DNA from 2 places in the Acetomicrobium mobile genome. Region 2 is predicted to be linked to the other one. Evidence: predicted binding sites of a transcription regulator. Region 2 holds the regulator's gene; the other holds the start of a gene.
The links. The regulator HrcA, encoded in region 2, represses chaperone genes, less so after heat shock. The targets are predictions, from matches to a motif close to TTAGCACTCNNTNNNANNGAGTGCTAA.
Positions count from the first base shown of each region.

Region 1: a site for HrcA is predicted at 5,771-5,797, ahead of groES (co-chaperone GroES). Genes of this name have one in related genera too.

Region 1 is NZ_CALETC010000017.1:13,362-29,751, forward strand. Features, by position in the region: gene Q7P41_RS00465 (LptA/OstA family protein) at 1-231, shown strand, start outside; gene lptB (LPS export ABC transporter ATP-binding protein) at 240-965, shown strand; gene Q7P41_RS00475 (hydrogenase maturation protease) at 955-1,410, opposite strand; gene murJ (murein biosynthesis integral membrane protein MurJ) at 1,482-3,029, shown strand; gene hslO (Hsp33 family molecular chaperone HslO) at 3,031-3,918, shown strand; gene Q7P41_RS00490 (hypothetical protein) at 3,915-4,460, shown strand; gene tsaD (tRNA (adenosine(37)-N6)-threonylcarbamoyltransferase complex transferase subunit TsaD) at 4,662-5,648, shown strand; gene groES (co-chaperone GroES) at 5,847-6,137, shown strand; gene groL (chaperonin GroEL) at 6,188-7,807, shown strand; gene larB (nickel pincer cofactor biosynthesis protein LarB) at 7,927-8,673, shown strand; gene rnr (ribonuclease R) at 8,670-10,625, shown strand; gene Q7P41_RS00520 (AI-2E family transporter) at 10,631-11,728, shown strand; gene Q7P41_RS00525 (molybdopterin-guanine dinucleotide biosynthesis protein B) at 11,747-12,382, shown strand; gene Q7P41_RS00530 (sodium-translocating pyrophosphatase) at 12,615-14,576, shown strand; gene dnaG (DNA primase) at 14,695-16,390, shown strand, end outside.
Region 2 is NZ_CALETC010000235.1:1,995-18,384, forward strand. Features, by position in the region: gene mtaB (tRNA (N(6)-L-threonylcarbamoyladenosine(37)-C(2))-methylthiotransferase MtaB) at 1-471, opposite strand, end outside; gene Q7P41_RS08915 (16S rRNA (uracil(1498)-N(3))-methyltransferase) at 459-1,202, opposite strand; gene Q7P41_RS08920 (50S ribosomal protein L11 methyltransferase) at 1,174-2,040, opposite strand; gene dnaJ (molecular chaperone DnaJ) at 2,213-3,346, opposite strand; gene dnaK (molecular chaperone DnaK) at 3,360-5,204, opposite strand; gene Q7P41_RS08935 (nucleotide exchange factor GrpE) at 5,197-5,823, opposite strand; gene hrcA (heat-inducible transcriptional repressor HrcA) at 5,850-6,866, opposite strand; gene Q7P41_RS08945 (histidine phosphatase family protein) at 7,135-7,788, shown strand; gene folP (dihydropteroate synthase) at 7,866-8,711, shown strand; gene folK (2-amino-4-hydroxy-6-hydroxymethyldihydropteridine diphosphokinase) at 8,717-9,202, shown strand; gene Q7P41_RS08960 (hypothetical protein) at 9,223-9,924, shown strand; gene Q7P41_RS08965 (DUF3536 domain-containing protein) at 9,999-12,407, opposite strand; gene glgB (1,4-alpha-glucan branching protein GlgB) at 12,452-14,368, opposite strand; gene Q7P41_RS08975 (DUF554 domain-containing protein) at 14,619-15,335, shown strand; gene Q7P41_RS08980 (hydrogenase expression protein HypA/HybF) at 15,394-15,555, shown strand; gene Q7P41_RS08985 (ArsA family ATPase) at 15,642-16,390, opposite strand, start outside.

The sequences.
Region 1 (16,390 bases), on a different contig from region 2:
ACTGGAAATGTTGTAGTTATTCACGAGCCCTCAGATGGTGAAAGAACTCATATCACTGGAAAGCAAGCTCATTATCTTCGTGGCAAGGGAGTTCTTGAAGTTACAGGTGATGCAAAAGCGGTTCAAGAAGGAAGGACCATAGAAGCCGAAAGCCTAATATACTACGTAGATGACAGACATATCGAGGCTTTGGGGAGACCTAAAGTTGTCATTGAAGTCAAGGAGGATTGAAAGCTAACATGGCAGACCTGCTATCTGTTGTCGGATTAGAAAAATCCTTTAAACAGAGAAAGGTCGTTTCAAACGTTACCTTTCAAGTTAGAAGAGGAGAGATAGTAGGGCTACTGGGCCCTAATGGTGCTGGCAAAACTACCACCTTTTACATGATAGTTGGCTTGTTATACCCTGATGCGGGGGAAGTTTATCTTGATGATGTGGAAATAACATCCTTACCAATGCATCACCGAGCAAGGTTGGGATTAGGCTATTTACCCCAAGAAGCCTCGGTGTTTAGGTCTTTAACAGTAGAGGAAAACTTGCGTTTGATTTTGGAGGAACAAAATTTAAAACGCGAAGACGTTGAAGAAAGAGCATCCCGTTTAATGGCGGAGTTTGGATTACAGAAGATTTCGGACGTTAAAGGCCATTCTCTGAGCGGAGGAGAAAGAAGGCGTGTTGAGATTGCCAGGGCCTTGGCAATAGAGCCCGATTTTTTGATGCTGGATGAACCCTTCAGCGGCATAGATCCCATAGCAGTCTACGACATTCAGCAGATGACGTTAGGCTTGCGACATAGAGGTTACGGCATAATACTGACCGATCACAACGTGCGCGAGACCTTGGCCATAACCGATAGGGCTTGCATAATTCACGAAGGACAAATCTTGGTGGAGGGGGACCCTGATATGGTGGCCGAAAGCGAAATCGCGAGGAAGTATTATCTCGGAGAGCGATTTAGCTGGTAAGCAGTGGAATGTCGCGCAACCTTGATGTCGTGATAATTTTAACAAGTTTTCTTGCTGCTTCATGCACAGAAGTGGAAAGTTTTGTGGAGAAACCTCTTGTTTCCGGTTGTATGCCTATTATGGTAACATTGCAATTTTTTATTTGAGATTCTATCAGTGTCAAGAAGGGCAAGCCGTGAGTCAATATAAAGCCCTCGGATTGTGCCAAAGGAATCCTTCTAATGCTTCCGGGCGGCAAATTCATTAAAGCTGCATCTACGATAACGAGTTCTTGGGGCTTTTTTCTCCTCAAGGGTAGAATAAAATTTTCGGGGACACTTTCACATATTGTAACTTCAATATAAGGAGGCGAAAGTCTTTTTAACATCTTGGCGACGAATATGCCGACTCCGTCGTCACCCAAGGTGCTGTTACCGACTCCCCAAACGTGAATTTTTACATTCATTGACATCACCTTATAATAACAGATGTAGTTTTTTACAACCAAAAAGCAAGAAGCGGGAGGATTGAAAATAATTGGCCAAAGCAATCGATACCATTATACGACATTCGATGGTGATGACCATTGGCACCTTTGCCAGCAGGATATTGGGGCTTATACGCGAAACAATTATAGCTGCCTTTTTTGGTGCGACGCGACAACTCGACGCCTTTTTGGTGGCATACACGTTAGCCAACTTGGCAAGGCAGCTCCTTGCGGAGGGTGCTTTATCCGCTACTTTTGTCCCTGTTTTTTCTCGAGCTTTAAGCACGCAAGGAGAAACAAGAGCAAAGGAATTGGGGCGGCAAGCTTTGACACTTTTGATAGCGATTGGTTTCTTTGTAGTTTGTCTTGGTATCATACTATCCCCTCAGTTGGTTTCGCTTATCGCTCCGGGCTTTTCGGGCGAGGAAGCTGCTCTGGCAGTGTCTTTTACAAAAAGGCTTTTCCCCTTCTTGCTAATTATCTCTCTTTCTGCCCTCGTCATGGGGGTGCTTAACAGCTTGGGTTCTTTCTTTGTGCCTGCTGTAGCGCCAGCTGTAAGCAATGTGGTGTTTATCGTGGTTGTCCTTTTCTTTTATGAAAAGTTCGGTATTTCAGCGCTTCCCGTTGCAGTCTTAGCGGGTGGGGTATCTCAATTTTGCGTTCAGTGGATATGGAGCGCCTGGAAGGGATTTGTGCTTTATCCAACTAAAATCAATCGCGCTGACGATGAATTGAAGACGATGATGCGCCTTTTTCTCCCTTACGTGGTAGGCCTTTCCTTCAATCAATTGCATCCCATTATAAGTAGGGTGATGGGTTCTTTTTTGGAGGCAGGTTCTATCTCGGTATTGAATTACGCTGACAGATTGCTTCAACTCCCTTTGGGGTTATTCGTGATAGCCATATCGCAGGCGGTATTGCCGACACTTTCTAAAGTGTCATCTAATAAAGATGAATTTATCGAGATCTTTCGTGATTCGCTTCGGTTTTCCTTCTTTTTAATCTTACCCATCTCGATCATGGCAGTGATATTTTCACCCGAAGCGGTTAATTGTGTATTTTATAGAGGTGCCTTTGACGATTGGGCTTGGAGGGCCACTAGCCAGTCCTTGGCCATTTATTCCCTTGGGTTGCTGGGAATGGCGTTGACTAACGTTACATTAAGGGCAATATATGCCTGCGGCTTGCCTAAGGGTGCCATGCTCGTCACATCCTCCACGGTCGTGGTAAACTTTTTGATAAGTGCCTCTACCATGAGGTGGTTGTCGTACAGGGGTTTAGCCCTCGGCGTGGCTTGTGCTTTTACCAGCGGAGCTTTCTTAGGCATAAGCTATTTGGCGAAGGCAACCGGAAAAAGCTTAAAGATATTTAATCCCAAGTGGTGCGCTAAGTTGGCCCTTTCTGCCTGTCTATTGGTTTTGTTTTCTATAGCCTACAAATTTTTATTACCCTATCCCTTTGGGGGGAGTACAATAGCGAAGGCGCTATGGTTAATGGGTGCCGGAGTTTTAGGGGTATCGGTTTATGGTTTTGTAACTTTGTTTTGCAGATTACAAGAGTGGAAGTGGATAATACGCTCCATCAAAGGGGAAGATTAAAGTGCCTCAAAACGATGAGCATAAAGCAACAGTGCACAGATGCCTACTTGGAACAGGAGATGCTAGGGCTATTGCGGTAGAGGCAACCCAATTGGTGAAATTACTCCAAGATGTACATAATTTGTCTTTTCTGGCAACAGCTGCTCTTGGAAGATTGGTAATGGCCTCCATGATGATGGTGGCCGATCAGAAGGTAAAAAGAGCGAGAATTACCTTAAAGGTTGAAGGAGATGGCCCCTTAGGCGAAGTAGTGGCTGACGCTGAAAATCGAGGAAAAGTAAGAGGTTACGTGAAAAACCCGTGGGTTGAACTTCCTCTTTCTGAAAAGGGCAAGTGGAACGTGAGTGCTGGTGTGGGCAGCAACGGATATCTAACAGTGATAAAAGATCTTGGGCTAAAAAGACCGTTGATTTCCAAAGTTCCTTTAGTCTCAGGTGAAATTGCCGAAGATATAGCTTGCTACTATGCTAAGTCTGAGCAGATTCCAACGGCAATTGCGCTTGGAGTTTTGCAGAAACCCTCTCTGGGCGTCCTGTCGGCCGGAGGCTTAATGGTGCAACTATTGCCCGATGCCGATGAGTCTTTTGTTGGCATGCTCGAAAGATTATTAGAAAAATATGACTCCATCAGCAGGTTGGCAGAACAGGTAGGATCTTCGCAGGATATACTTGAAACAATATTTAAAGATCTGAGTAAAAAATGGCTGGGAAGTACTTCTTTTGAGTTTGGTTGCAGATGTTCAAGGAATCTCGTCAAGGCGTTGCTGCTTTCAATGCCCGAACTAGAGAGTGAACGGGATGTTTTAGAAGTCAGGTGTCATTTTTGCAATAAAGTGTATACTTTTACTCCTGAAGAGATAGAGGAGCTAAAAGGTGGTGGAAGGAGTTGAAGAAACTTTTTTTTCTCATGATAACGATTGTATTGTCCGTATTTATCGCAATAATCACCTTTGGTGCTGGCGAACTCTGCGCTGATGAATTTGAGGACTTGGCGATAAAGCGGATCACTACAATGTACCTTGAGGGCCAAGAGTTTGGAGATTTAGTATTGGGGGCAAGGGCAAGATTTGATTTCCTTTACGTCGATGACTTGCTCGTTAAGGCGTCTATAGCCTCTGGAAAGACGCCAGATTGGCTCAAATGGCACTTGGGTCATTTTGGAAGCCCCCAAGCGCGGGGTAAGGAACTATTTGTGTTGCGATATGAAACCTATAAACCATTCGATTTTGACCCTTTTAAAATAGCAGTCAACGGGATGTATTTATCAGAAAAGGAGGTTTTAACAAAGCTCACGCGAATACCAACAGGATCTTTACCCTCCGGAGCGGTTGGTGACCTTGCTTTTGTGGTTCCTAGGTCTTCGGATGGGGTATATAATATAATTTATGAAGGAAATGAAATTAGAATCGACTTGGATAAATTTAGAAATTGAGCGAATCAAGAAAGGGTGATCTTTTTGCATAAATATCGTTGTGTCAGTTGCGATGCCGAGTTCACAAGTACAACTTTCGCCCACAGCTGTCCTAGCTGCAGAGGAAAAATATTAATTCATTTGGAGGGAGAAGCACCGAGAAAAAAGTCCTGTGCCAGCGGAAGTTGTTCTTCTTGTAATGGTTGTGGCAGGTGACGTTAAATGTTGACCTTGGGCATTGAGACAAGTTGCGACGATACATCGGTCGCGTTGCTTGAAAATAACAAGAATTTACGCTGTTTTTTGGTTGCAAGTCAGTTAAAAGATCACGAGACCTTTGGTGGTGTGGTTCCCGAACTTGCCTCGCGCAAACATTTAGAAAACCTTATACCTTTGCTTTCTCAGCTCTTGGATGAATGCGAGATTAAAAATCCACCACGGGAGATACATTTGATTGCCGTCACGGATGGCCCTGGCTTAATGGGTTCGCTGCTAATTGGAACTACGGCCGCAAAGGCATTGGCTCAAGCTTGGGAGGTTCCCTTAATAGCTGTAAATCATTTGGAGGGCCACATATTTTCAAATTATCTGGCGCATGACGATTTATTGCCTCCTTTTATAACATTAATAATTTCAGGAGGTCACACAGAGCTTATCCTAGTAAGATCCTTCGGAGATTACAAGTTGCTTGGGGCTACCAGGGATGATGCGGTGGGCGAAGCCTTCGATAAGGTAGCACGTTTGTTGGGTTTGGGTTATCCGGGAGGACCGATGATAGAAAAAATGGCAGGAAAGGGAGATCCCTTTGCCATACCGTTGCCCGTCCCAATGGCCAATAGCCCTAGCATCGAGTTTAGTTTCAGCGGTTTAAAGACAGCCGTACTTTGGGCTTTAAAGAGAAATCCGAATTTGAGGGTGGAAGATGTGTGCGCCTCCTTCCAGCACGCAGCTATCGAGGCTTTGCTACGAAAGGTGGATTTGGCTGTAAAAATAACTGGAATAAGCAAAGTTGCTATCTCAGGTGGTGTTGCTGCTAATACTTGGCTTCGGGAAAAAATAAAAGAAAAGTCTTGGCATGCCTATCTTCCGCCAATAGAGCTGTGTACCGATAATGCCGCTATGATTGCCGCGGCTGGCTACAATGCTTATAAGAGAGGAGAAAGGTCGCCGCTGTCCTTCGTACCCGATCCTTCCAAATCTTTGGCGTGAAAACCCCAGAAAAATAAAGAAAATACGACATATCTGCCTCTATTTAGCAGTAAGTTGGCATAAATGCCTTTATTTCTACTTGTAATAAATAGAGGGAGGACCTTAATATATTTATCGGTTTGTTAGCACTGATTGGCAGTGAGTGCTAACAAACCGATAAACGTGATTATCATTCATTTTAGCAAGGAGGGATGTTAAATGCAGCTTAAGCCTCTAGGAGATCGAGTAGTTATTAAGGTTCTAACCCAAGAAGAAAAGACCAAGGGTGGAATAGTACTGCCAGACACAGCTAAGGAAAAACCACAAGAAGGAGAAGTAGTCGCGGTAGGAAGTGGCAGGGTGTTGGAGAATGGTCAGAAGTTGCCCCTTGAAGTAAAAGTCGGGGAAAGGGTAATTTTTAGCAAGTATGCCGGAACAGAAGTAAAGATAGAGGACGAAGAATACCTTATTTTGAGCGAACGTGATATCTTGGCTGTGGTTATGAAATAACTGAAAAATGCCTGATGATCAACCTGAAGCTATAAAGGAGGGAATTTATAATGCCGAAAATACTGAAGTTCGAGGAAGAAGCTCGCAGGGCATTAGAGCGAGGCATAAATAAAGTTGCCGACACGGTGGGTATAACATTGGGGCCCAAAGGGCGAAATGTGGTATTGGAGAAGAAATTTGGCTCCCCCACGATTACCAATGATGGTGTTACCATCGCCAAGGAAATAGAACTGGAAGAGCCCTTTGAAAACATGGGAGCACAGCTTTTAAAAGAGGTAGCTTCAAAGACCAACGATATTGCTGGTGACGGAACGACAACTGCCACGGTGCTTGCTAGAGCCATGATACGTCATGGCATGAAAAACGTTGCTGCTGGAGCCAACGGCATGTTGATGCGAAGGGGCATCGAAATGGCAGTAGACGTAGTTGTAGATGAATTGAGGAAGATGGCAATACCTGTCAAGGATAGATCCAAGATCGCCCAGGTGGCGGCTATTTCTGCCAATGACAAAGGAATTGGTGAACTGATCGCTGAAGCGATGTCCAAGGTGGGAGAAGATGGTGTTATCACGGTTGAAGATAGTCAGTCCGTGGGTACCACTTTGGAGATGGTCGAAGGGCTTCAATTCGACAAAGGGTATATCAGCCCCTACATGATTACCGATCCAGAGCGAATGGAGGCCTCCTTTGAAGATGCATACATCCTGATTCATGACGGAAAAATCAGCAATGTAAAAGATCTGCTTCCCATATTGGAAAAGGTCGTTCAAACCGGAAAACCGCTTTTGATCATTTCTGAGGACGTAGAAGGCGAGGCTTTGGCGACTTTGGTGGTCAACAAATTGCGCGGAATCTTGCAAGTTTGTGCTGTTAAGGCGCCCGGATTCGGCGATAGAAGGAAAGCCATGCTGCAGGATATCGCTATAGTGACTGGTGGTCAAGTCATTAGCGAAGAGCTGGGAATTAAGCTTGAAAACGCTGATCTTTCCATGCTTGGTCACGCCAAAAAGGTGCGCGTTACGAAAGAGGAAACCACAATAGTTGAAGGAGCAGGCGACAGCGAGGCTATAAGGAAACGTGCTGCTCAAATTAAAGCGGAGCTGGAAGAAGCTACATCCGAATACGACAAAGAAAAACTTCAAGAAAGGCTTGCTAAACTAGTAGGTGGCGTAGCTGTTATCCAGGTGGGCGCGGCTACTGAGACCGAACAAAAGGAGCTGAAGCATCGTATAGAAGATGCCTTGAGTGCGACCAGAGCCGCCGTAGAAGAGGGTATCGTAGCGGGTGGCGGAGTTGCATTGCTAAATTGCGTCCCTGCACTGGAGTCCTTCATCGAAACTTTGAATGGGGATGAGAAGATTGGGGCTCAGGTAGTGTTGAATGCCCTCGCTGAACCCCTGCACTTAATAGCTAAAAATGCCGGATTTCAGGGAGACGTGGTTGTGGAAAAGGTACGAAGCTTGCCCAAGGGGCAGGGCTTAGATGCGGTTACTGGCGAGTATGTCGACATGATCGAAGAAGGCATAATAGACCCTCTGAAGGTTACTCGTAGCGCCCTACAAAATGCCGGCTCGATCGCGGCCATGGTGCTCACGACGGAAGTCTTGGTGGCCGAAAAACCGGAGAAAAAAGAAGCTCCAAGGATGCCTGAAATGCCGGAGTATGATTAATACGCGTGCCAATATAAAAAACCGCGTTGATTATAAAGGGCTATGGCTTAAGTGCCATAGCCCTTTATAATTTATAATAGTGATAGATAAAACGGGACGAGAAAGAGGGAACGAGAGCCATGGAAATGCAAAATAGCTTACGGCGTATTTTGGAATTGCTAGAAAATGGGAAAATTGACGTAGATACGGCCATGGAGAATTTATCTTTATTACCCTACGAAGATCTCGGAGATGTCAAATTAGATTGGCATCGATCTATAAGGCGAGGAATCGGTGAAATTATATATACTCCTGGCAAGTCTGACGAACAATTGATAAAGATAGCACAAAGCATTGCCAGGAACCGCTCAAATGCTATCTTTAGCCGTATATCAATGGATAAGCATGAGTTATTGAAGGGCTATATTTCAAATATAGAATATCGCAAGGATTCCAGGTTGTCCCTGTGTCGCTTTGAGCCTCCTCAAAAACGGGGCGAAGTTGCCGTAATCGCTGCTGGGAGCTCTGATAAGCCGGTAGCTGAGGAAGCGGCTGATGTTGCGGAATTTGCAGGTTGTCAGGTGAAGAGATTTTGTGATGTTGGCGTAGCTGGCATACATCGATTATTTCCTCTGCTTCCAGATATTAGAAAGTCGCGCGCGATAGTGGTAGTCGCTGGTATGGAGGGTGCTCTTCCGAGCGTCGTGGCTGGTTTAGTTTCGTCCATTGTCATTGCCGTTCCAACCTCTGTTGGTTATGGTGCAAGTTTTGGCGGACTTGCAGCTTTACTTTCCATGCTCAATGCCTGCAGTGGCGGAGTGGTAGTAGTAAACATCGATAATGGTGTCGGAGCGGGCTTAGCAGCTGCATTAGTGGCGTCAAAATGAAATATACCAGAAGGACTAAAAGAAGGGGACGCAGAATATCCCCTCGAAGGAATATTGCTATAGGCAAACTGGAGCTTAACCCTAGGGGCTTTGGTTTTGTCCGTCCCAGGGATAAGAGGTTGCCCGATATTTATATAGCCGAAGAAGATATGGGCGGTGCCATCCATGGAGACGAAGTTAAGATAGTTATAAGTAAAAACTATCAGAAAAATAGGTTATATGGCAAGGTAAAAAAAGTACTGTCAAGGGGTATCACTGAGATCGTAGGCATAACGAGGTGTCGAAACGGTGTCCCGCTATTGTTTCCCTTAGATCGACGATATAATTTTATTCTCACTTTGGATGATGGCGAGGCTTTGAAGGATGGGGCTGTTGTCGTCGTTGCGATAAAAAAATATCCCCAGTTCCCATTTCCCGGAGAAGGCAAGGTGCTAAGAGTTTTAGGCGATGAGGATGATCCCCAAGTCCGAGTGCTAGCTTTGATGGAAGAATATAAAATTAAATCCAATTTCCCGAAAGATGTGCTCGCAGAGGCTGAAGCTTTAAAAAACACCTCTCCTCTTCGCCGTTTTCCCGGTGAAAGGAAAGATTTTAGAAATAAATTCACTCTTACCATAGATCCTTCGGATGCCAAGGATTTTGACGATGCCCTTTCTATTGAAGAGATTGATGAAGGCTGGCGTTTAGGAGTTCACATAGCGGATGTATCGGAATATGTTCGACCCGATAGCTACATTGACATGGAGGCCAAAGAAAGGAGTTTTTCGGTTTATTTGGTTGATAGGGTAATTCCAATGCTGCCTCCCCAGCTTTCTTCTGACCTATGTAGCTTAATTGAGAACGAGGACAGGTTGTGTCTTACAGTTGAAATGGTGTTAGATCGCAGAGGAGACCTTCTGAAATATGAAATTTTACCAAGCGTGATACGTGTCCGCAAGCGGCTGACCTACGAGGAAGTCCAAGAAGTTTTAGATGGTAAAAAGACCTTGGGAAGAGAGGCTGATAAGGTCTTAAGTCACCTTGCAATTCTGTCTAATATGCTATACAAAAAAAGGAAAAAAGCGGGAATGATAGAGTTCGATTTTCCGGAGACGAAGGTGGAACTTGATGAGAAAGGGACGCCAATCGATATAAGAGCCATTGAGCGTACATTTGCCCATCGCATCATCGAACACATCATGATACTTGCCAATAGCGTAATAGCGGAATATATAATTAGTAATAGTGCATTAACAATCTATAGAGTTCATGAAAAACCAGACGTGGAGAAAGTAATGCAGCTTAAAAAAACTCTTTCTTCCATTGGAGTGAAAACAAAGAAAATAAGTCCATCAAACAAGGCTATAAATCGCCTGCTAAAAGGAGTTGAAGGGCTACCATGCAAGAGATTGGTCCATACTCTAGTTTTGCGTTCCTTGCCCAGGGCACGTTACGATCCCAGGTGTTTGGGGCATTTTGGGTTAGCTCTGAAATATTATTTACACTTTACTTCACCCATAAGAAGGTATCCCGATTTAGTTGTTCATAGGATAGTGCACACCTTGATTCAAAAGAATCGGGAGGCACCGGGTGCCTTTAGCGTCCAAGAGCTTTCGAACCTTTCGGCCTACATCAGCGCAATGGAAGAAAAGACGGAAGAAGCGGAGAGGATCTCCATTAAGATTAAAATTGCTGAATATATGGAGAGTAAAGTGGGGGAGATTTTCGATGGCGTCATATCTTGGGTGACCCCGAGAGGGATGTTCGTCGAGCTTGATAATGCGGCGGAGGGGTTCGTCGCTGTGGAAAGCCTTGAACCTTATGACCAATTTTTTTACGACGAAGACGGTCTTTGTTTGAGGGGACGCAAGGGCAAGGTTTTTCGCTTAGGTGACGTTGTAAGGGTGCGGTTGACATACGTCGATAAGGTTTCAAACTTGATATACTTTCAGTTGTTCCTTGGCAAGGAGTGATGAGCATGAAAGATTCTTTCGTTCATAAATCGCCTCAAGGGGGATATTTGCCATTTTTGCTGGTCTTTGCCTTATTGGCTTTACTTGGCATCTTTATAACTATGCCGATAATTCGTCCTTTGATGTGGGCTGTCATCTTTTCTTTTATTTCATATCCATTGAACGAAATATTGCATAAAAAAGTGTTTCGGGGTAAACACAGAAACTTATCGTCCCTTGTTTCTACCACCTGTGTCGTTTTGCTGCTTTGTGTCCCCATGGGGTTTATCGGGATATCTTTAGCAAAGGAGGCTATAAAGTTTATCTCCAGTTTATCCGATAACCTTGAATCCATACAGCAAGTTTTGATTTCAGCATGGTCTGGTTTGGTAAAGAAACTACCCGATCACTTAATACGATATGCTGGAATTAAAGAGGACCCCGCCTTTTTACAAGATTTAATACATCGTGCGGTTAGCTACTTGGCTTCGTCGTTAGGGGATTTTTCCAGAGGTTTATTGGGCAACGCTTTCAAGATGTGCTATCAGTTATTTGTGATCTCTGTTTCTACTTTTTATTTGCTGCGGGATGGTCATGTAGTGTTAGAATTTTTGAATGATGTATTGCCTTTGCCCAAAGAAGAAAGAGCGGCGCTTTTTGATAGTGCTACCAGGATGATGAAGTCCGTCGTGATTGGCACCACTCTAACAGCGGGAATTCAGGCGTGTTTGGGCGTAGCTGGTTGGGTATTTGTTGGGCTTCCAGCTCCCATCTTGGCCGGTGTGTTTCTTTTTATATGTGCCATGATTCCATTTGTAGGCACTCCCTTCGTCCTCATCCCGGGCGCCTTGTATCTTTTTTTAATTGGAAACGTAAAAGAAAGCTTGATATTGGCCTTCTGGGCTGTCTTGGTTGTTAGCACGATTGACAATTTAATTCGGCCTCTCTTTATATCCGAAGGCAGCAAAGTTCATTTTCTTCTGGTCTTTTTGGGTGTGATCGGTGGAATAAGCGTTTGGGGTTTCCTTGGCGTTTTTTTAGGGCCAATAGTTTTGTCTTTGTTCGTATTTTTCCTTGACTGTTACAGGAGGATTTGGAGGGCTAAACGAGAGTACTCGGATTAGTTTTTGGAGGTGAGGACCATGCCCTATATGGTCTCAGTTTGTGGCCATAAAAGCAGTGGCAAGACAACGTTATGTAAAAGATTGATCGAAATTCTAAGCGGAAGCTTAGGTTTAGATGTGGGATATATAAAACATTGTCACGATAGCGTAATTTCATCTGAAAACACTGATAGTGGTCTCATCGCTAGAGCAGGAATAAAGGTCCTACTGTGGGGAGCAGATGGAATTAGGGCCGAGGTTTTAAAACAAGATTTTACATTGCGCGATATAGAAAGAATCTTCTTCCCACAACAGGACATCGTCCTTGTCGAAGGTGGCAAATCGTTGCCTCTTCCTAAAATATGGGTTGGAGGGAAGTACCCCTCTGCCGATGTAAAGGGTATTTTTGCCGTTTTCGATGGCCCGGAAAACTTGTTTCCAAAGTTACCTCATTTTCAACCCTGCGAGGAAGAGAAGCTTGCTGAATGGATTTTACAAAGAATGGGGAGAAAAAGGGAACATGTGGTTCTCTATGTGGGTGGACAGAAGATTGGATTGAACGATTTCACAATGGACTTCATAGCAGGTACTGTTAAAGGGATGACGAGTTCCTTAAAGGGCATAGAAGGAAAAAGTAAGGATGTTGTTTTGGTAATAAAAGAGCAAGAAAGATAAAATAGAAAGGGATCTTCGGCGTTTTTGTTATTTTCGTTGAAATACTTGCTATATAATTGTATTATGAGATCTTGCGAGTCTCAAAGCATTCTTTTGCAAATGATCGATGACTATTGACCTTGCAAAAATGGTCCATCCTGCCTATAATTAGGAGCGCTTTGATCGAATATCTAATGCGCCCGCCTTCAGATAAAGGCGGGCTTGAAATTATCGTAAATGGGGGGATCTTTTTATGAACGGGTACGCGTTGTGGATTTCAGCAGGCGCAGGTATAATAGCATTATTATATGCTATATTAATAACTAATCATATCGATAATTACAAGGTCGATCATGAACGTATTAATTATCTTTCCAACATCATTCAAAGGGGAGCCATGGCCTTTCTTTATAGGGAATATAGGGCTCTCGTTCCTTTTGTCATTGTTGTATCTTGCTTGCTTGCTTGGAAGTTGGGAGTCCCCCTCGCCGTATCATTTTTATTGGGGGCTTTCTGTAGCGGCATTTCGGGCTTTCTTGGAATGAAGGTCGCGACGCGAGCCAACGGTAAGACCGCTTTTGCTGCAATGAGCGGAATGAATCAGGCTTTAAAGATTGCTTTTTGGGGCGGTTCTGTCATGGGGATGACAGTGGTTGGCGTTGGAGTTTTGGGTATAGTAATTGCCTATATATTATATAAAGATCCAAATATAATAACAGCTTTTGGCTTTGGCGCCAGTTCCATAGCGCTATTCGCGCGCGTGGGAGGCGGCATATACACGAAGGCAGCTGACGTTGGTGCCGATCTGGTGGGCAAAGTGGAAGCTGGGATACCTGAAGACGACCCTCGGAATCCCGCTGTTATCGCCGATAACGTAGGCGATAACGTAGGCGATATAGCAGGAATGGGTGCCGATCTTTTTGAATCCTATGTTAATTCGATCATAGCAGCCATGGCGATAGGAGCGGCTCTCTTTGGAGGAAAGGGAATAACCTTCCCCATGTTACTTGCGGCTGTTGGTATTCTTGCATCTCTAATAGGTACATTTTTCGTGCGCATCAAAGAAAAAGGGGATCCTCAATTAGCGCTAAGGAAAGGCACTTTTGCGACTGGCATTTTGATGATCGTCGGTTCTTTCTTGCTAACGCGGTTCATGTTTGCTGACTTAGCTTTGTTTTGGTCTGTCTTGGCGGGGGTAATTTGTGGGGTAGCAATAGGCTATATTACGGAAGTATACACCTCCTCTTTTTATAGTTCAGTGAAGGAAATTGCCAATGCATCCATCACGGGGTATGCGACTAACATCTTAACAGGGATAGCTGTTGGCATGAAATCCACCATGTGGCCGGTGTTGCTCATATGTGCAGCTATTTTTGTTGCTGTACAATCCGGAGGCCTATACGGCATCGCTTGCTCTGCAGTAGGCATGTTGGCCATCACGGGAATGACCTTGAGCGTAGACGCCTACGGACCAATAGCAGACAATGCTGGTGGTATATCTGAAATGAGTCATTTGCCTGCGGAAGTAAGAAAGATTACCGATAGGCTGGATGCCGTTGGTAACACGACGGCTGCCGTAGGCAAGGGCCTTGCCATAGGTTCAGCAGCGTTAACTGCTATAGCGCTTTTTTCTGCATATGCCAGTGCTGTTGGGCTCAAGATCATTGATCTAATGGATGCACGCGTGTTAATTGGGCTCTTTGTCGGCGGCATGTTGCCATTCGTTTTTTGCTCCAGGGCAATTCAGGCCGTTGGCAGGGCCGCTCAAAGCATGATCGAAGAAGTTCGCCGTCAGTTTAAGGAGATGCCTGGCATTATGGAGGGAACGCAAGAACCTGATTATGAGCGTTGCGTCGATATATCCACCAAGGCCGCTCTCAAAGAAATGATTGTGCCCGGAATGATGGCCATACTATCCCCGGTAATCGTTGGGTTGGTGCTGGGAGCCCCTGCTTTAGGCGGGCTACTCGCCGGTTCCATCGTCACAGGGGTGATGTTGGCAATATTTATGGCAAACGCCGGGGGTGCTTGGGATAACGCGAAAAAATATATAGAAGAAGGAAACTTAGGAGGAAAAGGAACGCCTCCGCATGCTGCCGCTGTTGTTGGCGACACTGTTGGAGATCCTTTCAAGGACACGGCTGGTCCCAGCCTTAATATATTGATTAAATTAATGTCAATCATAGCTTTGGTCATGGCACCTTTGTTAATGTAGTGCGATATGCTGCTATCTATTCATATCTAATATCATAAAAATTTCTTGTAGTTAAGGGCTATTTTTCGGGAGGGCTGATGTCTAACCCCTCCCTTTTCAGTTTTTGGAGGGATAACCCTTGGATAAAACTCAAATAGATGAAATAAAAAGAAGAGTAGATATCCTGGAGGTAGTTGGAGATTATGTAGAGCTACATAAATCTGGCAAAGGTTATAGGGCCCTGTGCCCTTTTCATAGCGAGAAAACACCGTCCTTCTATGTGATGCCTGATAGGCAGTTTTACCATTGCTTTGGCTGTGGTAAAGGAGGAGATGTTATATCTTTCGTCATGGACGTAGAAGGATTTAGTTTCACCGAGGCCATCGAATTGCTTGCAAAGAGAGCCGGTGTGAAGGTTGAAAAAAGAGCCAGAAAAGATAGCTATCCTAATTTTAGCGATGTCTTGGAAAAGGCCCTCAAAATATATCGTGACTACCTTGAAAGTCCCGCAGGCGAAATAGCAAGGAGATACTTAGTACAAAGGAACTTGCCCAAAGAATGGTGGCCTTATTTTGAAATTGGTTGGGCTCCACCAGCGTGGGATTACCTGTGGCGTTCTCTTTCAAGGATGGGTATATCATCTAAGATTGCCGTTGAGTGTGGTTTGGTGGTTGAGGGTCCGCGAGGCATATATGATAGGTTTAGAGGCAGAATAATTTTTCCCATAAGAGACGTTACTGGACGTCTAGTAGGATTTGGAGGTCGGTCAATTTCGGGCGAAGGTGCTAAATATATAAATACTCCAGAGAGCCCGGTGTTTCATAAAGGTTCTTGTTTGTATTTACTTAATTTGTCCAAAAACGACATGCGCAATAAGGGGCGTGCAATTCTGGTTGAGGGTTATATGGATGCTATAAGGCTACACATGGCAGGATTTCACGAAACCGTGGCGTCGCTTGGAACAGCTTTGACGGAAAATCAGGGCGAGTTGTTAAGGCGATATGCAAGGTCTTGTTATGTCTGTTACGATGCTGATACTGCAGGGCAGGAAGCAGCAATAAGGGGTATGTATTTGTTGCAGTCGTTGGGCTTGCAAGTGAGGGTAGTAGCGTTGCCAGCCAATGTGGATCCCGATGAGTTTTTGCAGAAAGAGGGAAGCAACGCCTTCGAGGACCTTTTGAGCAAGAGCCTCCCCCTTCCTTTGTACCACCTTGAGATAAGAGAAGAGTTTTTGAAGGATCTAAATGTTCGAAAAAAAGTGATTGAGGAGTTGCTCGAGGGTTTTTCAAGGATTCCTTTGCCGGATTTAGCTCCTTTTATGTCTCAGATTGCAGCAGCGCTTGAGATTCCCAGATATGCGCTTGAGGCTATGTTGTTAGATTTCAAAGCAAATATGAAAAGGGGAACAGAGAAAAAAGGGAAACGTGGCGACTTCAGCGTATATATAAATAGACAAAAGCAACAAAAACAAAAGAAACACGTAACTGACGCACAAGAAGCAGCGTTGTTTTCGCTTTTGTGGAATGATCCTGCAAAGAGACGGGGCTTAGATGAAGAGCACATATTTCCTTTAATAAAGGATGTGCGATTAAAAAATCTAATAGCGGCGTTATTAAATGGCGAATCCCCGGAAGAGCTGGAGGAGCGTTGGCTAAAATCAGGGGATCGATTTCCATTGGAAGCCCTAGCGCTAGGTAATGCCTTTTGCCAGCAGTTTGACGAGGGAGTGGATATTTTTGACGTAATCTCAAGCTCCCTTAAGACTAAAGCCATGAAATCGAGATATAACGTTCTTTATTCCAAAATGTTGAAAGGCGAGGCAACCCGCGAAGAAA
Region 2 (16,390 bases):
GTCCTGTACCTTAACGAAAGATCTTGTATGAAAGCTAACTTTTGATAGCCTCAGGGAATCCCACCTTTCATCGTGCAGTACATCCGTTTTTAAAATTAAAGGCTTTTTTATCCTTCCTTTAATCATGTTAGCTACAATGTTCGTCAGCTCGGCCTTTAATCTATTTCCTACGTAAAGGTCTGCGCCCAAGTGAAGCAGATCTTCATCGGGTCTTCCCTGCACATAACAACCACATAAAACCGTAATTGCTTGAGGGGATTTCCTTTGCATGCGCCGCAATGCCTGCCTGCACTTTTTCTCCGCCGTCTTTGTTACCGCACAGCTCACCAGCACGCCAACGTCAAATTCATCGCCGTTAGCAATGATGGCTCCCTCATTCCTGAAGGAGTCTGCTATAGCTTCGGCTTCGTAGATGTTAGTACGACATCCTAAACATTTAATTCTTACCTTTACGTCCTCTAATGATCGCAAGATGAAACACCCTCGGCACTCAAGATTATATAGGACAATCCCGCTACCGCCGCAGTATTTGTCCGCAATATATTTGGTCCCAGCGAAACGGGAATAAAGTCCGCTTTTAAAAACAAAGACATTTCCTCCTCCGTCCAATCGCCCTCAGGGCCAACGGCAAATGCTACATCTTTTTGGCCAACTATTCTAATCTGACCCAAGGGTCTCGCATTATCAGTTAAAGCACCAAATAAGCGAAGTGGAGGCAACATCTCTGCTTCCAAATCGGAAATCCTCGAAGGTTCGTGCAAAACCGGATGGCTGCTTATGCCACTGACCTTTGTAGCCTCATCGATGATCCTTTCCCATCTTGCCTCTTTACGTTTGATATCTCCCTTTAATTTAACGATACATCGTTCGGCCAAGAGGGGTATAATTTCGCTTACACCCAGTTCCGTAACATGGCTTAACATGTCTTCAAAGGCATTAGATTTCACAAGCGCAACTAAAAGCGTCGTTCGAATTTTTATTCGGCTCAGGGGGAGCTTATCGATCTCCCTTGCGATGACCCTGCCATCTTTATATCCTTCAATGACAAGCAAAAGCTTTCTGCCCTCAAGAAGGCCTTCAACTTCATCTCCGATGCGACATCGCCTTACGTGCATCAAATGGTGAGACTCCCTGGTATCCAAAACCCATACGTCGCTAGAAAGCCTCTCGGCCTTATCTAACCTCGTGCGAGGCAACGACACCCCACCAGTCCTCCTCTTCAAGTTCTTCTGCAATCGAAAATTTAGCCCTTTTCACTGCTTCAACGAAGCATTCGCGTTCCTTTAGTAACAAACCGGACATTATCATAAACCCGCCTTTAACCAGTATCTTTTTAAATGAATCCAGCATAGCGATCAAGGGTTCATACAATATATTCGAAACTATGCAGTCCACAACTTCATTGAAACCTCTTGTTCCATCCGCAATCTCAAGAATCAATCCGGTAGTTACATCGTTTAAAAGGGCATTTTTCTCAACTTCCTCTTTTACCGCGGGATCTATGTCTCTGGCGATTACTTTTGCAGCTCCAAGCTTGAGGGCTGCTATGGAAAGTATACCAGAGCCAGTGCCTACATCTAAAACTTTGTCTCCCGGTTTTAAATACTTTTCAAGCAACCTCAAAGCTATTTGCGTGCTGGCATGGTATCCCGTGCCAAAAGCGCTACCTGGCTCGATGTATATGGGTATCCGCCCGAGGGGCACCTTGTGTTTATGCCATGGCGCTAACACCACCAAGCGATCCCCCACCAAGAGCGGGGGAAAGGCCTCCTTATGCATTTTTAACCACGGTCGCCATTCCTCTTTGCCAGCATCGTGGATACGAACGTTTACGAACCCCTTTATTAATGACGAAGCCTTTTCAATGCATTCTTCCAAGTCCAAATCCGAACGGTAATACAATTTTGTCCTCAAGTAATCTTTGGCCTCTAATGTTTCGGCTCCAATGCTATTTGATGCTTGAGCAACATGATAGAGAATTTCTTCTGACCCCTGTTTTGACTCTAAAATAATATACCACCAATAAACTTCGTCCTTCATATGCCCCACACCACCCCTAACGCTCGTTCTCGTTCGAGAAACATTAAGGGGAGCCTCAGCCCCCCTTGGACAAAAATCAACATTCATTATTCTAGTAAAACTTGTTATTCATAGAAGCGAACCATCGACCATTAAATTACAGTTCTGCGCATTTCCTTGTATCATGCAATTTTTAAGCAAACAATCCCTTTAGTTTTTCGATCAGTCCAGATGACTTGACAGGCACGTCCATTTCCAAGGCAAGGGCCTCAATCAAGGCCCTTTGCTTGTCAGTCAAATTACGTGGAACAGCGATATTTATGTGAACTATCAGGTCCCCGCGCCCACTGCCCCTCTGTCGTGGCATGCCTAAACCTCTGAGCTTCTTGATGGAACCCGCTTGAGTTCCTGGGCTTAATTCTAACTCCTCTTCTCCTTCTAGCGTGGGTACCTTTACCTTGCCTCCCAAGACCGCCACCGGAAAGGGCACATCGACCGTCACATGAAGATCATCGCCTCGTCTTTGAAAGACGGGGTCCTCTTCTACCTCTATGACCAAAAACAGGTCCCCTGGCGGTCCGCCGTTTTTGCCCTCTTCGCCTTCGCCTCGTATCCTAAGGCGAGTTCCTGTATCTGCTCCAGGGGGTATGTTAACTTCTATCTTGCGCTTTACCCTGGTCCTTCCTCGACCTCCGCAGTCTTTGCAAGGGTCATTGATGACATAACCCGCCCCTCCGCAACTAGAGCAAGTGCGAACCGTAACGAATTCACCAAAGGGCGTCTTCGACCTCGTCTCCACCTGGCCCTTCCCTCCGCAAAGGGAACAGCGTACAGGCGAGGTCCCAGGTGCTGCTCCACTACCACCACAAGTCGTGCACTTTTCCCACTTGGGTATGTGCACAACTTTGGTGGCACCATAAGCGGCTTCCATTAAGGTGACGATTAGGGGCATCTCTAAATCCAATCCTCTTTGTGGCGTCCTAACTTCCCTTCTGGGGCCAAATCCTCCAAAGAAGTCACCAAAGAGATCGCCAAAAAGGTCCCCAAAACCACCAAAATCCCAGGCGCTTTCGCCGCCATAGGAGGGAGGAACGTCGCCCGCAAAGCCGAATTGGTCATATTGGGCCTTTTTTTGAGGGTCGCTTAAGACCTCGTAAGCTTCGTTTATAAGCTTGAATTTTTCTTCAGCTTCTTTGTTACCGGGGTTGGCGTCGGGATGGTACTGACGCACCAACTTCCTGTATGCTTTTTTTATCTCTTCCTGTGAGGCATCCCGCCTTACGCCCAATATTTCATAATAATCTTTTCCGCTAGCGGGGCCTGGCAATTTCGGTCACCTCTTATGCCTCTCCGCGATCTTTGTACTCAGCATCAACCGTGGGACCCTCACTCGGATTTTCTTGAGACTTCCCTGCTTCGGAAGTTCCAGCACTTCCAACCCCTGCCTTCTCTTGAGCAGCTTGAGAATACAGCCTGACAGCCAATTCGTTTAAATCCTTCGTCAGATCTTCGCAAGCAGATTTAATCGCCAGCACGTCATCCTTGCTCAAAGCTTGCTTGACCGCCTCTATCTTTGATTGCACCTTGCTTTTTTCGTCCTGAGTCACTTTGTCACCCAAGTCGCGCAACAACTTCTCAGCGTTATATACGGCGCTGTCGGCCTCGTTTCTGGCATCGGCCAGCTCTCTCTTTCTCTTGTCGGCTTCTTCATTCGCTTCGGCCTCCCTGCGCATACGTTCAATTTCTTCTTCCGATAGCCTGGAGGATTGAATCGTGATCTGCTGTGCTTTGCCCGTAGCCAGGTCTTTGGCCGTCACGTTTAAGATGCCGTTCACATCGATATTGAAGGTGACCTCAATTTGAGGCACACCGCGCGGTGCTGGAGGTATGCCATCTAGGAAAAACCTCCCCAAAGAGACGTTATCTGACGCCATTGGCCTTTCGCCCTGTAAGACGTGTATCTCAACTCGCGTTTGATTGTCGACAGCTGTGGTAAAAATCTGGCTTTTCGATACGGGGATGGCTGTATTTCTTTCTATTATCTTGGTGAACACACCACCCAATGTCTCTACTCCCAGGGAAAGCGGCGTAACGTCGACCAAAACTATATCCTTATGCTCCCCTGACAAGATGGCTGCCTGAATGGCCGCTCCAACGGCAACGCATTCATCCGGATTTATTCCTTTTGTTGGCTCCTTGCCCAACAACTCCTTAATTTTGCGTTGCACCATTGGCATGCGCGTTGCCCCGCCAACTAATAGGATCTTATCCACTTCGGCGTAAGTTAATCCGGCGTCTGATAAGGCCCTCTGAACCGGACCTACGACCCTTTCCAGTAAGTCCGCTGTCATCTCCTCAAATTTTGCCCTGGTTATTTCAAGCTCGAGATGTTTGGGCCCATTTTGATCGGCTGTAATGAAAGGCAAGGATATCATGGTCTCGGACATGGAGGATAGCTCAATCTTCGCCTTCTCCGCGGCCTCACGCAACCTCTGTACAGCCATTTTATCTCTTCCCAAATCAATGCCCTCGCGGCGCCTGAATTCCTCGATCATCCAATCTACAAGGCGCTGATCCCAATCATCGCCACCTAAATGATTATCGCCACTTGTAGCCATAACCTCATATACACCTTCTCCTATGTCTAATATAGACACGTCGAAGGTGCCTCCCCCTAAATCAAAAACTAAAACCTTAAATTCTCCGCCCTTTTCAGTTCCGTAAGCCAAACAGGCAGCTGTAGGCTCGTTAATTATCCTAAGGACCTCTAGCCCTGCTATTTTACCTGCGTCCTTCGTGGCTTGTCTCTGGGCATCGGTAAAATAGGCTGGAACGGTTATGACTGCTTGTTTTATCTCTTCACCTAAATAATCTTCGGCGTCGTTTTTTAACTTTTGCAAGATCATGGCTGCAATTTCCTGAGGAGTATACTCTCTTTCGTCTATTTTGACCTTGTAGTCGCTTCCCATTTTTCTCTTTATAGAGAGGACAGTGCGCTCAGGGTTAATGATAGCCTGCCTCTTAGCCAGTTGACCCACCAAGCGCTCTCCGTCTTTTGTGAAGGCTACCACCGAAGGAGTTAGTCTACTTCCTTCAGCATTCGGTATCACTACAACATTATCTCCTTCTTTCACAGCAACGACGCTGTTGGTTGTTCCAAAGTCAATTCCCACTACTTTACTCATCCTTACCCACCTCTTTATCGGTTTCTTCGTTCAATTTACCTACTATTACCCTTGCAGGCCTGATAACTTCTCCGTTTAAAGTGTACCCTTTTTGCACCTCTTGAACGACCTTTCCATCGCTGTCAATATCAGAAACAGTTTGTACCGCAACGGCTTCGTGAAACAGGGGGTCAAAGGGTTCGCCAATCGCCTTTATAGGAGTTACACCGAATTTAGCCAAGACGTTTAAAAAATCCCGGTAAATCATGCATGTTCCCTTGTAAAAGGCGGATTCCCTTTCAGCCTCGCAATTTAAGGCGCGTTCAAAATTATCTATTATCGGCAGTAAATTTAATATAATTTCTGCAATGGTCGAGTTTTTTTGTTTCTCAATATTGGATTCCATTCTTCTTTTATAATTATAAAAATCAGCCTTTACCCTCGCAGCTTCGTTGTACAAAGCATTATATTGCTCCTTCAGATTGGATAGCTCCTTTTCTAGAGTCTCTTTCTCATTAATAAGCTCCTCGATATCTTTCGCCTTGCAAAAATCCAGGACTCGATTTTTGTCGACTTCGCTGTCCTCTGCCAACTCTTCAAGCCCTTCCTTCAGTCCTGCATTTAAATCTTTATCAGGCAACTTCAAACTCCTCCCTCATAGAGAATCTAATCCAACAGGTGTTCGCACAACATCTCGAGCACTCCGATTGTCCTTTCATAATCCATTCTAACTGGACCTATTACCCCGAGTATGGTCTTTTTAACGCCATTTTCGGTACTCGCAAGCACCAGAGAGCAATCTCTCATGGCTTCCACGGGGTTTTCATCGCCGATAATTACGCTTATGGGCTCCTCAGTGGCACAGGCTTCCAAGATTCTTGCAAATTCTTCCTCATTTTCGAGCAAAACCAGCAAGGAGCGCAATTTTTCCATGTCCCTGAAGTCTGGCAACAGCAATATGTTACTAGTACCACCCGTAAAAAATCTATAACGAGACTTTTTCAAAACGAGATCCACTTCATCCAGCGTTTGAAGACATATTTCAGCGTAATGGATGAGTTCTCTAAGCATCTTTTCTCTAATGACATCGCGGGCCTCGAACCAAGAGCGGCCCGATATTATACAGTTGAGATAAGAACTCAAATCATCTAGCTCTTCTTGCGTTATTTCTTGCTCAGTCCTTATAACGTCATGGTGCACAAAACCGCCTTCTAGTATTATCAGTAACAGCACGTGAAAGCTATCCACTTTAACTAAATCTAACCTGTTTAACGTTGCGTCGCTCAAGACGGTTATGCCTGCGACAGAGATATAGTGAGTTATGCTGCCTAAAAGCTGGGTTAAATAGGACAACATTTTTTCTATGCTTCTCTTTTCTTCCTTCAATGCTTCCAGCTTTTCTCTGGCTACTGAGGGTGTCAGTAATGACCTTTTTTGCAATATCATATCCACATAAACTCTATATGCCTTGGACGTTGGGATGCGCCCCGCTGACGTGTAGGGTTGGCATAAGTATCCCGCTTCCTCCAGATCTGCCATTTCGTTGCGAATGGTCGCCGCGCTTCTGTGCGTAAGGTACTTTTTAGATATTGTCCTCGAACCTACAGGTTCTCCTGTCCTTATATATTCATGCACTATGGAATACAGTATATCCAACTGTCGTTCCGTTAACTCCGTTGACACTTTTTCCACCCCCTAGAGCAAGAACGCCTAATTAGCACTTACCTCCTTCGGGTGCTAATCGCTCGCAAAATAGATTATCAACTTTACATGGGGATTGTCAAGACAGGTCAAAAGAGCCATCTTTTTACGAGGGTACTTCATGTATGTATTTATTAAAAGCTTTGGCGTGTTCAAGACCCGTAATTAAACAATACGATCTATGCGTTTTTCTTCGAACTTAGGTGTACAATGGTTCAGGCAAAATCCATTAAGCTGGGGGGATGACTTAATGTCGAACCGCGTGGAGTCAACTAAAATTTTATTGGTTAGACATGGGGAATGTCATGGCAACATAGAGGGCTTATTTCGAGGTCGCAGCGACTTCCCCTTAAATGAAAACGGCATCAAACAGGCTCAATGCTTAGCAGAAGAAATTGCAAGCCTGGGCCCGATAGACTCCATCTTCACCAGCCCGCTTAAAAGAGCGTTTCATACGGCTCAAATAATTTCCCAGAGAAACGGGGGAGTCTCAATAACCCCTTTGCAGGGTTTTACCAACATCTCATTGGGTCCCTGGGAGGGCCGCAAAAAAGCGGACATAATGCAGGAATATCCCGAAGAATGGGCCTTATGGATAAATTCCCCCGAACGATTAAGGTTGCCTAACGCGGAGAGCATACCCGATGTGCAAAGACGTGCTTTTTCGACCCTGGAATTCATCGTGCAAAAATATAAAGGAAAGGCTCTTGTAATAGTAAGTCATCGTGCTGTCATAAAGCCCCTAATAGCCGCTTGCCTTCAGATAGCTGACCCCTATTTTTGGCGGATACACGTAGATACTGCATCCTATAGCATAATAATGCACGACGAAAATAGAGGATACTGCTTGACCCTGCTCAATCAAACAAAGCATTTAAAAAGTTTTACAAGCGAGTGGGTATAAGTTATAAGTAGTACTATAAATAATAAAATATAATTAAAATGAAAAACTTCACTTAAAGACAAAGGAGTTAGATTTTAATGATTGCTTTAGACTTGCCAAGAGAACGAAAGCTGGTACTCGGCGAGAAGCCGTTAATAATGGGGGTTTTAAATCTAACCAGCGATTCTTTTTTTCCACAAAGCAGAATACCCGATATGACCCTGCTCGTTGAAAGGGCAAAAAAAATGATCGAAGAAGGAGCGGACATTTTAGACGTTGGAGCTGAATCCACAAGACCTGGCGCAGACCCCGTTCCATTAGAAGAGGAAATTGGAAGACTTATACCGGCTCTTAAAGCGTTAAGAAATGCTTTGCCCGAGGCCGTCATATCAGTCGATACTTATAAGTCCACGGTTGGAAAGGCTGCACTGGAAGTTGGAGCAGATATAATAAATGACATATCGGGCTTATCCTTTGACGCCAATATGGCCAACATGGTGGCAAGCTTCGGAGTTCCCATAATAATAATGCACATTAAAGGTACACCCAAGGATATGCAAAAAGATCCAAGATATGATGACGTCATAAGGGAGATCAAAGATTTCCTGAAAGAGAAAATGGAACTTGCAGTTGAACATGGCATAAGACGAGATCAAATCATATTGGACCCTGGGCTGGGATTTGGAAAAACCGATGAGCACAATTTGCTCATATTAAAGCATATTCAGGAATTTAGATCGCTCGAGAGGCCTATTTTAATAGGCCACTCGAGGAAGGGCACGATATACAAAGTATTGAGACGCAAAGGCCCTGAAGAGGCGCTCTACGGAACGTTAGCCATTTCTGCCTATTGTGCACTAAATAATATCGAAATACTTCGAGTCCATGATGTCTTGGAAAATAGGCACATCGTGGATATGATATCCGCCATTCAAAGGGTTTGATTGAAATGTGGACAATAGGTGTCGGATTAGGCAGCAATCTAGGGGATCGCTTAAACAATCTGCGCCAAGCCGTAGAGTTGCTTAAAAATTGTGGCTTTCTTGTAAAAGATCGAAGCGATGTCTTTGAGACTCCGCCTCTCGGAGTTGAAGAACAACCATATTTCTTAAATGCCTGCCTTCTGGCAGAGTACGATGGAAAGCCAGAGGAGATATTGAGGTGCTTCAAAAAGATCGAGGCAAGAATCGGGAGAAAGCCGCGCGAGCGTTGGGGACCACGTGAAATTGATTTAGACATCTTGTTCATCGATGATTTAGTGCTCAGTAACGATGAGCTCGTCATACCTCATCCACAACTTCATAAAAGGCCCTTTGTGATTATGCCCTTGCTCCAGATATGTCCTAAATGGCGGCACCCCTTACTAGGTGTCACCATAGAAGATCTATACAAAAATATTGATGCTTCTTCAGTAATCAGGATAACAAACCTATGATGTGATGGGAGGATTTACCCATGAAAAGACGCTTTTTCTGTGACAAGCTCGTATTTTCATTAATCCTTTTGCTCTTAACGAGCAGGATAGCTTCAGCTATGTCTATTGTTACTGCAAAGAAATGTCCCATTTACCTCGTGATGGAAGAAAAGGATGGCACAATCTCTCAAGCCTATTTGGGTACACCGGCTGGTTCGCATCAAATCAAATCCATAGAAGGATATGTTTTGACGCAGCAAGAAATGATCAGTACAAAAGTAAATAAAGGCTCCCGGTGTTTTTTGTGGAGATTAAGCTTCGCAAAGCCAGACAATCCCGCAGAGTTGATGCAAGTATGGATAGCCTACATACAGGAGAAGAAAATCATAGAAGTTGCTAGCGGCAAATCACGACGCAACGAGTGGTCTAGGGCAATCTTGCAATTACCACTTCCTGAAGGGGTGTTCCTTTTTATATCTTGTGAGCCTGATGGAGATGAGACGTCTTTGTCAAACATATTCACTATAACACTTACAAGTAAGGGACTAACTTTCACGCCAGTGGCGGAACTATACCAACAACTCATACCACTTGCTATAACCTTTGCTCAATCTAAAGGAATTTTTGAAAACGAACGGACGCAAAAGACGATAGGCACCCTTACCCAGCTTGCTCAGGGCGAAAATGTCGATAATATCGCTAAGATGCTAAATTTAAAAAAGGAATTCAAGATAACCTGGTAGCGATTTTGGTTCAAAGGGCCTTTGACTTAGCTTATCCTTGTAATTAGCACTCGTTAAACGCTAGCTGTCAGACATTAAACCTGAACCTCTACGCCTAACTGTAAGCCAAGATGTTTCATTACATCGCGAGCTTCGCTTTCGATAGTTTTGTTTTGCCCCAAGTAGTTAGTAACGATATCATAATATATGTTTTGCGCCTTCCATAGATCTAACTTTACATCAATCTGCGATAAAAGTTCTATGATCCTTCCAGCCTTGAGCAATAAACTTAAATCCCCTTCCCGAACTTTAAAACTTTCCAATAGTGAGTTGACTTTATCACATGCTATCTTGCTAATTTGGCTTTCGTCAATCAATACATTCCAATCCTTTATTTCCCTGCATATCCACTCCAAATCTTCGACGTCAATATCCGGATTCTTTAAAATTTCATCTAGCTTGCCACTCAATGTGACATCAACCGTGGCACGAAAGGCCCTTGGAAGGGGGATTTTCAACTCCCGGAGCACTTTCATTGTAGAATAGTTTGCATTGAATGTCTCTTCATAAGCCACCATGACCACATCTAGAGCATCTTCAATCAAGTTATTGACAATCTTATACTGCTCATCTCGAAAGAGATGCTTTAAGGAGAAAATCCTGCCTTCGAAATGCTTATCCATCTTTCTAACTATCTCAGGAACATCTTGATCTTCAAAGGCAGTTTCCAGCTCTCTCAACATTAAAGCATACGATGCCTCGCCCAGATGTTCGATCACACTGCAAAAAAGCTGCAATCCACTAAGATAACAAGAGGCAAACCACAAAAGATCTTCTTCCCAAGTAATTGAAGAAGATACGTGAACCTTTCCCAAGTGTAGAACAAATTTTCTCAATCCAAAAGTTTTCAAATCCACATTCTCAACTTCATAGCAATAAACGCTCTCCTTAACCCTTCCGTTTAGTAACATGGATGCCATCACACCATGGGCGCCAACTCTGAGGAGATCCAAAACCTTGGGGGACACAATTTTCTCGTATATCCGCTTGCCGTTTTTCATTACCGGATCGTTGCTTTTAGCTTTCTCAAGCAGTGCGAGGAAATCCGTTTCTAAATCCCTACCGCTAACTTCTCTTGCCAATTGAACGACGCGCGCAGCATAAGTCATAATCTGCGTGGCTTCCAGACCCGAAATATCATCAAAAAACCAGCCACAACTGGTAAACATCAACATGGCGTTTCTTGACATCTCAAGCAACTTCAAGGCGATGACCTTTTCGTCCTTTGAAAGATCCTTCTTGGCGTTGCGATGAAAAAAGTCTTCAACGTTCTTGGGGGTGCGATCCAATATCACGCTTACATAATCATCCCTTGCGCGCAAGGGCTCCTTTAAAAGCTTTGAGGCATAGTCTTCATAAATTACCGTTGCTCTTTCGCTCAGTAGTTTTACTGCCCCTCTAAGAGGTCTTCTCCACTCCTGTGTCCACTCCGGATTCACTCCGGTGTTACATCCACAGTTGCTACGCCATCTTTCTATGCCATGGACACAACTCCAAGAGGTGTTTTCCGCTATTTGCACCTCATCTTTAGGGGGGAACTTTTCCAAATACTCACCATAAACCGTAATCCTTGCCAGGTTTTTGGACTCTAAGAAATATATGCAGTACGCAAGAGCCATATCTCCAAAACGGTGATGGTGGCCGTAAGTTTCCCCATCCGTTGCGATATTGACCAGTTGCGGGAAACCATCGTCCTGCCTGAAAGCGCCCAGTAGCCTTTGCGCATAAAGCTCTCCGTCGCTCAAAAGTCCACCAAAGGCCACATCTTGCGAAATGGGTCCATCGTAAAAAAACAACGAAATATCTCTGCCGGAAGGAAGACGGCACAAATAAGCTTTTTTTGTATCCAAAGTTGCGGCTGTCACTTCCTTCCATCCCCCGCCCCTAAGAGGTCTAACGCGCTTTGCCTGATGTGGTGCTAGTATGGTAAATTTAATATTCTGTTCAGCAAGAACTTCAAGAGTTTCCAAGTCAACCGCAGTTTCTGGCAACCACATGCCCTCGGGAAAACGATTAAACCGCTTTTCGAAGTCTCTAATTCCCCAATAAACTTGTGTCCACTTATCACGATAACTTGACAAGGGCATGATGATATGATTGTATGCCTGTGCTATTGCCGATCCGTGCCCACCAAAGTTTTTCATCGAGATCCGGTCGGCTTCCAGTAGAGACTCATAAACCCAAGAAAATTCCTTTTCCATCCAACCAAGAAGCGTCGGGCCGAAATTAAAGCTAATCTTAGAGTAATTATTTACAATTGCGATGATACGCCTGTCACCGTTCAATATTCTCGAAGCGGCGTTGGGAGCATAGCACTCAACGGCAATTTTTTCGTTCCAATCGTGATAGGGATGGGCGGATTCTTGACGCTCCACAAACTCAAGCCACGGATTTTCTCGTGGCGGTTGATAAAAATGACCATGAATACACACGTAACGTTCCACCTTCATACCCTCTCTTCAACGAATAATAATTAATTATTGTAAATTTAGCCTTCATGTTTGAATACCAAAATTCCCAAAGGTGGAAGTGTTAAGGATAAGGAATATTGCCACCTTTGAAAAGGAGTGGGCATGGACACCGCCCCGCCCAAATTACCCAAGCCACTTCCTCCATAATCAATGGCGTCGCTATTTAATACCTCCTTCCAAAAACCAGTCCTTGGCACGCCAACCCTGTAATCGAAGCGGGGAAGGGGAGTAAAGTTACATACAATTAAGAAAAGATCCTTTTCCTTTACCCCCTTTCGAAGATAACAGATTACGCTTTGCTGCCAATCAGAAAAGTTGGACCACTCAAAGCCATTAGGTTCGTGATCGTACTCGTGAAAAACCGGTTCACTGAAATACAATACATTGAGATCATGTATCCATCGTTGAACCCCCTGGTGAAAGGGGTACGCAAGCAAATGCCAATCAATGCTGCTTTCATGGTTCCATTCAGACCACTGCCCAAATTCTCCTCCCATAAACAATAACTTCTTTCCGGGATGAGTAAACATGTACCCATAAAGCAGGCGCAGGTTCGCAAATTTTTGCCATTGATCGCCTGGCATCTTTGAAATGAGCGAGCCCTTGCCGTGTACCACCTCGTCATGAGACAAAGGAAGTACAAAATTTTCACTAAAAGCATACCATATGCTAAAGGTCAGCTGATCATGGTGATACTTTCGGTATATAGGGTCAAGCGACATATAATACAAAGTATCGTGCATCCACCCCATGTTCCATTTCATGCCAAAACCAAGTCCGCCGATATAGGTAGGACGAGTTACCATTGGCCACGCGGTTGATTCCTCGGCAATGGTCTGAATATCGTGGAAATCCATATAAATAACTTCGTTCAATCGCTTCAAAAAAGATATGGCCTCCAGGTTTTCTCTCCCACCATATTCATTTGGAATCCACTCCCCCTCTTTTCTAGAATAATCGAGATATAGCATGGAGGCCACAGCGTCCACTCTTATGCCATCAATATGATATTTCTCAAACCAAAATCTGGCATTGCTTATGAGAAAGGCCCTGACCTCGTATCTGCCATAGTTAAAAACGCAGCTTTTCCAATCGGGATGAAATCCTTTTCTAGGATCGGCATGTTCGTAAAGATGCGTCCCGTCAAAGTAGACCAACCCATGCTCATCGTTTGGAAAATGGGAAGGCACCCAATCCAAAATGACTCCAATTCCCGCTTGATGAAGCCTGTCAATCAAATACATGAAATCTTGGGGTGTGCCGTACCTGCTGGTCGGAGCGAAATATCCAGTGATCTGGTATCCCCAAGAGCCGTAAAAGGGATGTTCCATCACCGGCAAAAACTCAACGTGGGTAAATCCCATTTTTTTTACGTATTCTGGTAAATAATGGGCCAATTCTTTATAAGTTAGCCATCTATTGCTGTCTTCGGGAACGCGTCGCCAAGATCCTAGGTGTACCTCATATATAGAAATGGGCGATTTTAGAGAGTTGCGTGACGTCCTATTTTTCATCCACCGCTCGTCGTTCCATTGGTAAGAAAGATCGTGAACAATGGAGGCGGTTTTAGGAGGCTTTTCCCAAAAAAACGCATAGGGATCACCTTTGTCCACCTTATAGTTATTATACTGAGATGAAATATGGTATTTGTAACGAGCGCCTTCCTGTAAACCGGGAATAAAACCCTCCCAAATTCCTGAACCGTCACTTCTTACCCTTAAATAATACGTCTCCTTCGACCAATCATTAAAATCTCCCATTACGGAAACCGAACTGGCATTTGGCGCCCATACCGCGAAGTAAACGCCCTTTTCTCCATCTGCTTCTACGAGGTGAGAACCCATCACTTTGTACAAGTTAAAGTGGTTTCCTTGTTTAAATAAATATATATCGAAATCAGACCAAAGGGATATGTCGTATCTTACTTTTCTCAAAAAGACCACACCCTTCCACTTATAAGAAAATCATAAGCGAAGCATTCGCACATTTTGAACTGCCTAGTACATATGACAAATTATACCCTTTCTTTTCATTAAATCAGACCCGTTAAATTTTCCGAGCTACAGCCTTGTAACGTTTGCTCAAGCTGAAAACATGTTTCAAATCTAATGCTGCGGGTGGAATATTCTTCTGGTTGAAGGTAAAATCTCCTGTATATGTTTTTCATTAACAGGGGGTATAAAAATGTATGACCTTATAAACAATATACCTGCGGCAGGATCCATAATAAATGCCTTAGCTATTGTTTTGGGCAGCACCATTGGCCTGATAATAAAAAGAAGAATACCTGAAAGAATTACAATGGTTGCCTTTCAAGTCATAGGATTGTTCATATTAACACTGGGTGTGCAGATGACCATGCAGGGAAAAAACATTTTAATCATGATGTTGAGCGTGCTCCTAGGCGCAATAGTTGGGGAAGCACTAGAACTGGAAGAAAGGTTGCAAAATGGACTAAAAGGCTTAAGAACCAATATGATAAATCGTGGATTCCAATTCGGCGAAGACCACTTGGTAGAGGGTTTTTTAACTGCTTTTTTACTTTTTTGCATGGGATCGATGGCCATCTTGGGCGCTTTTGAGGAAGGAATCGGCAAACCACCCAAGTTGTTATTGATCAAGTCCATGATGGATTTAGTCTCTTCGATCGCACTAGCTTCAACTTTAGGGGTCGGGGTGCTTTTTTCTGCAATTCCCCTTTTGCTGTATCAAGGGGGAATCACCTTAGGAACCATTTGCCTTAACGACTTCATATCAAACACGCTAATAGATGATATAACGGCGGTTGGAGGGATTTTGCTTCTTGGGCTCGGCCTTTCCCTACTAAATATAAAACATTTTAAGGTATTCAACATGATCCCTTCTTTGCTCTTTGTAATAGTATTCTCGTTATTTTTATAAAACACGAATGGCCAAAATTGTGTATAATATAGGCAAAGGCAAGATGGGAGGTGTCATCATGAGAAAATTTCGTTGCCTCGTTTGCAAGCACGAATTTGAGGTAGAAGACGTCCCCCCTGTGATGAAGTGTCCGAAGTGCCACGCCCGCTTCATCGAACTAATTGAAGGAGAATCTCTTAAGGGTAAACCTTGGAGCAGCAAAAGCTTTAGCGTAAGTTAATCTTTTAGAAAATCTCATAAGAAGTTTTCATAAAACAGTAGGGTGGTGTTTTTATCCCTACTGTTTTTGCTTAATACAAATGTGCCCTATCCTGCAACCAGCATATCCGCTATGAGTCGAAGGTCAGTCAAACCCCACACGTCTTTGTCAAGAAGCTTGATTTTTGCCAACACCTTATCACCAAACTTTTCGTAAATAACATTCACGTACTTTTCTTGAACTTCTTTGCGCTTATCTATGAAATCCCCGCTCAGTTCTTGTGGGATAACGCCATTAATCACGATGCCTGCAGCCTTGATGCCCGAACTTTCTAAATATTTAAGAGCTCTTTCCGTCTCAAAGACGGACAATCGCTCCGGAGTTACAACAAAGACGAAGGCCGTTTTTTCGAGATCGCTTAATACGCTACCCGCCTTTTCAAAGAGGGCTTTCCTCTTTTGCAAAATGCGTAAAATCGGGTCCTCTTTTTCAACACCGGATGCCCTTTGGAATAATTTTAACGCCTTTTCACGCTTTTCTACCAGGCCATTGATCCACAGGTCCAGAAGCTTGGGCAAGGACAAAAGTCTTAAGGTATGCCCTGTAGGAGCGGTATCGAAAACTACCATATCAAAGGATTTCTCCGCCTCTTCCATGACTTCGATGAACTTATCAAATATTGCCGCCTCCTCCGAACCAGGTGACATGTAGGCTGCGTCGATTTGTTTCTGCAGAGCATCAATCACCACGCTGCTAACGGCACTCGATAGCTGCCTTTTGATGCCCTCAATGTATTTCTTCGCCTCTATTTCCGGATCCACCTCAAGAGCAAACAGATTATCTAAAATTTGAGCTC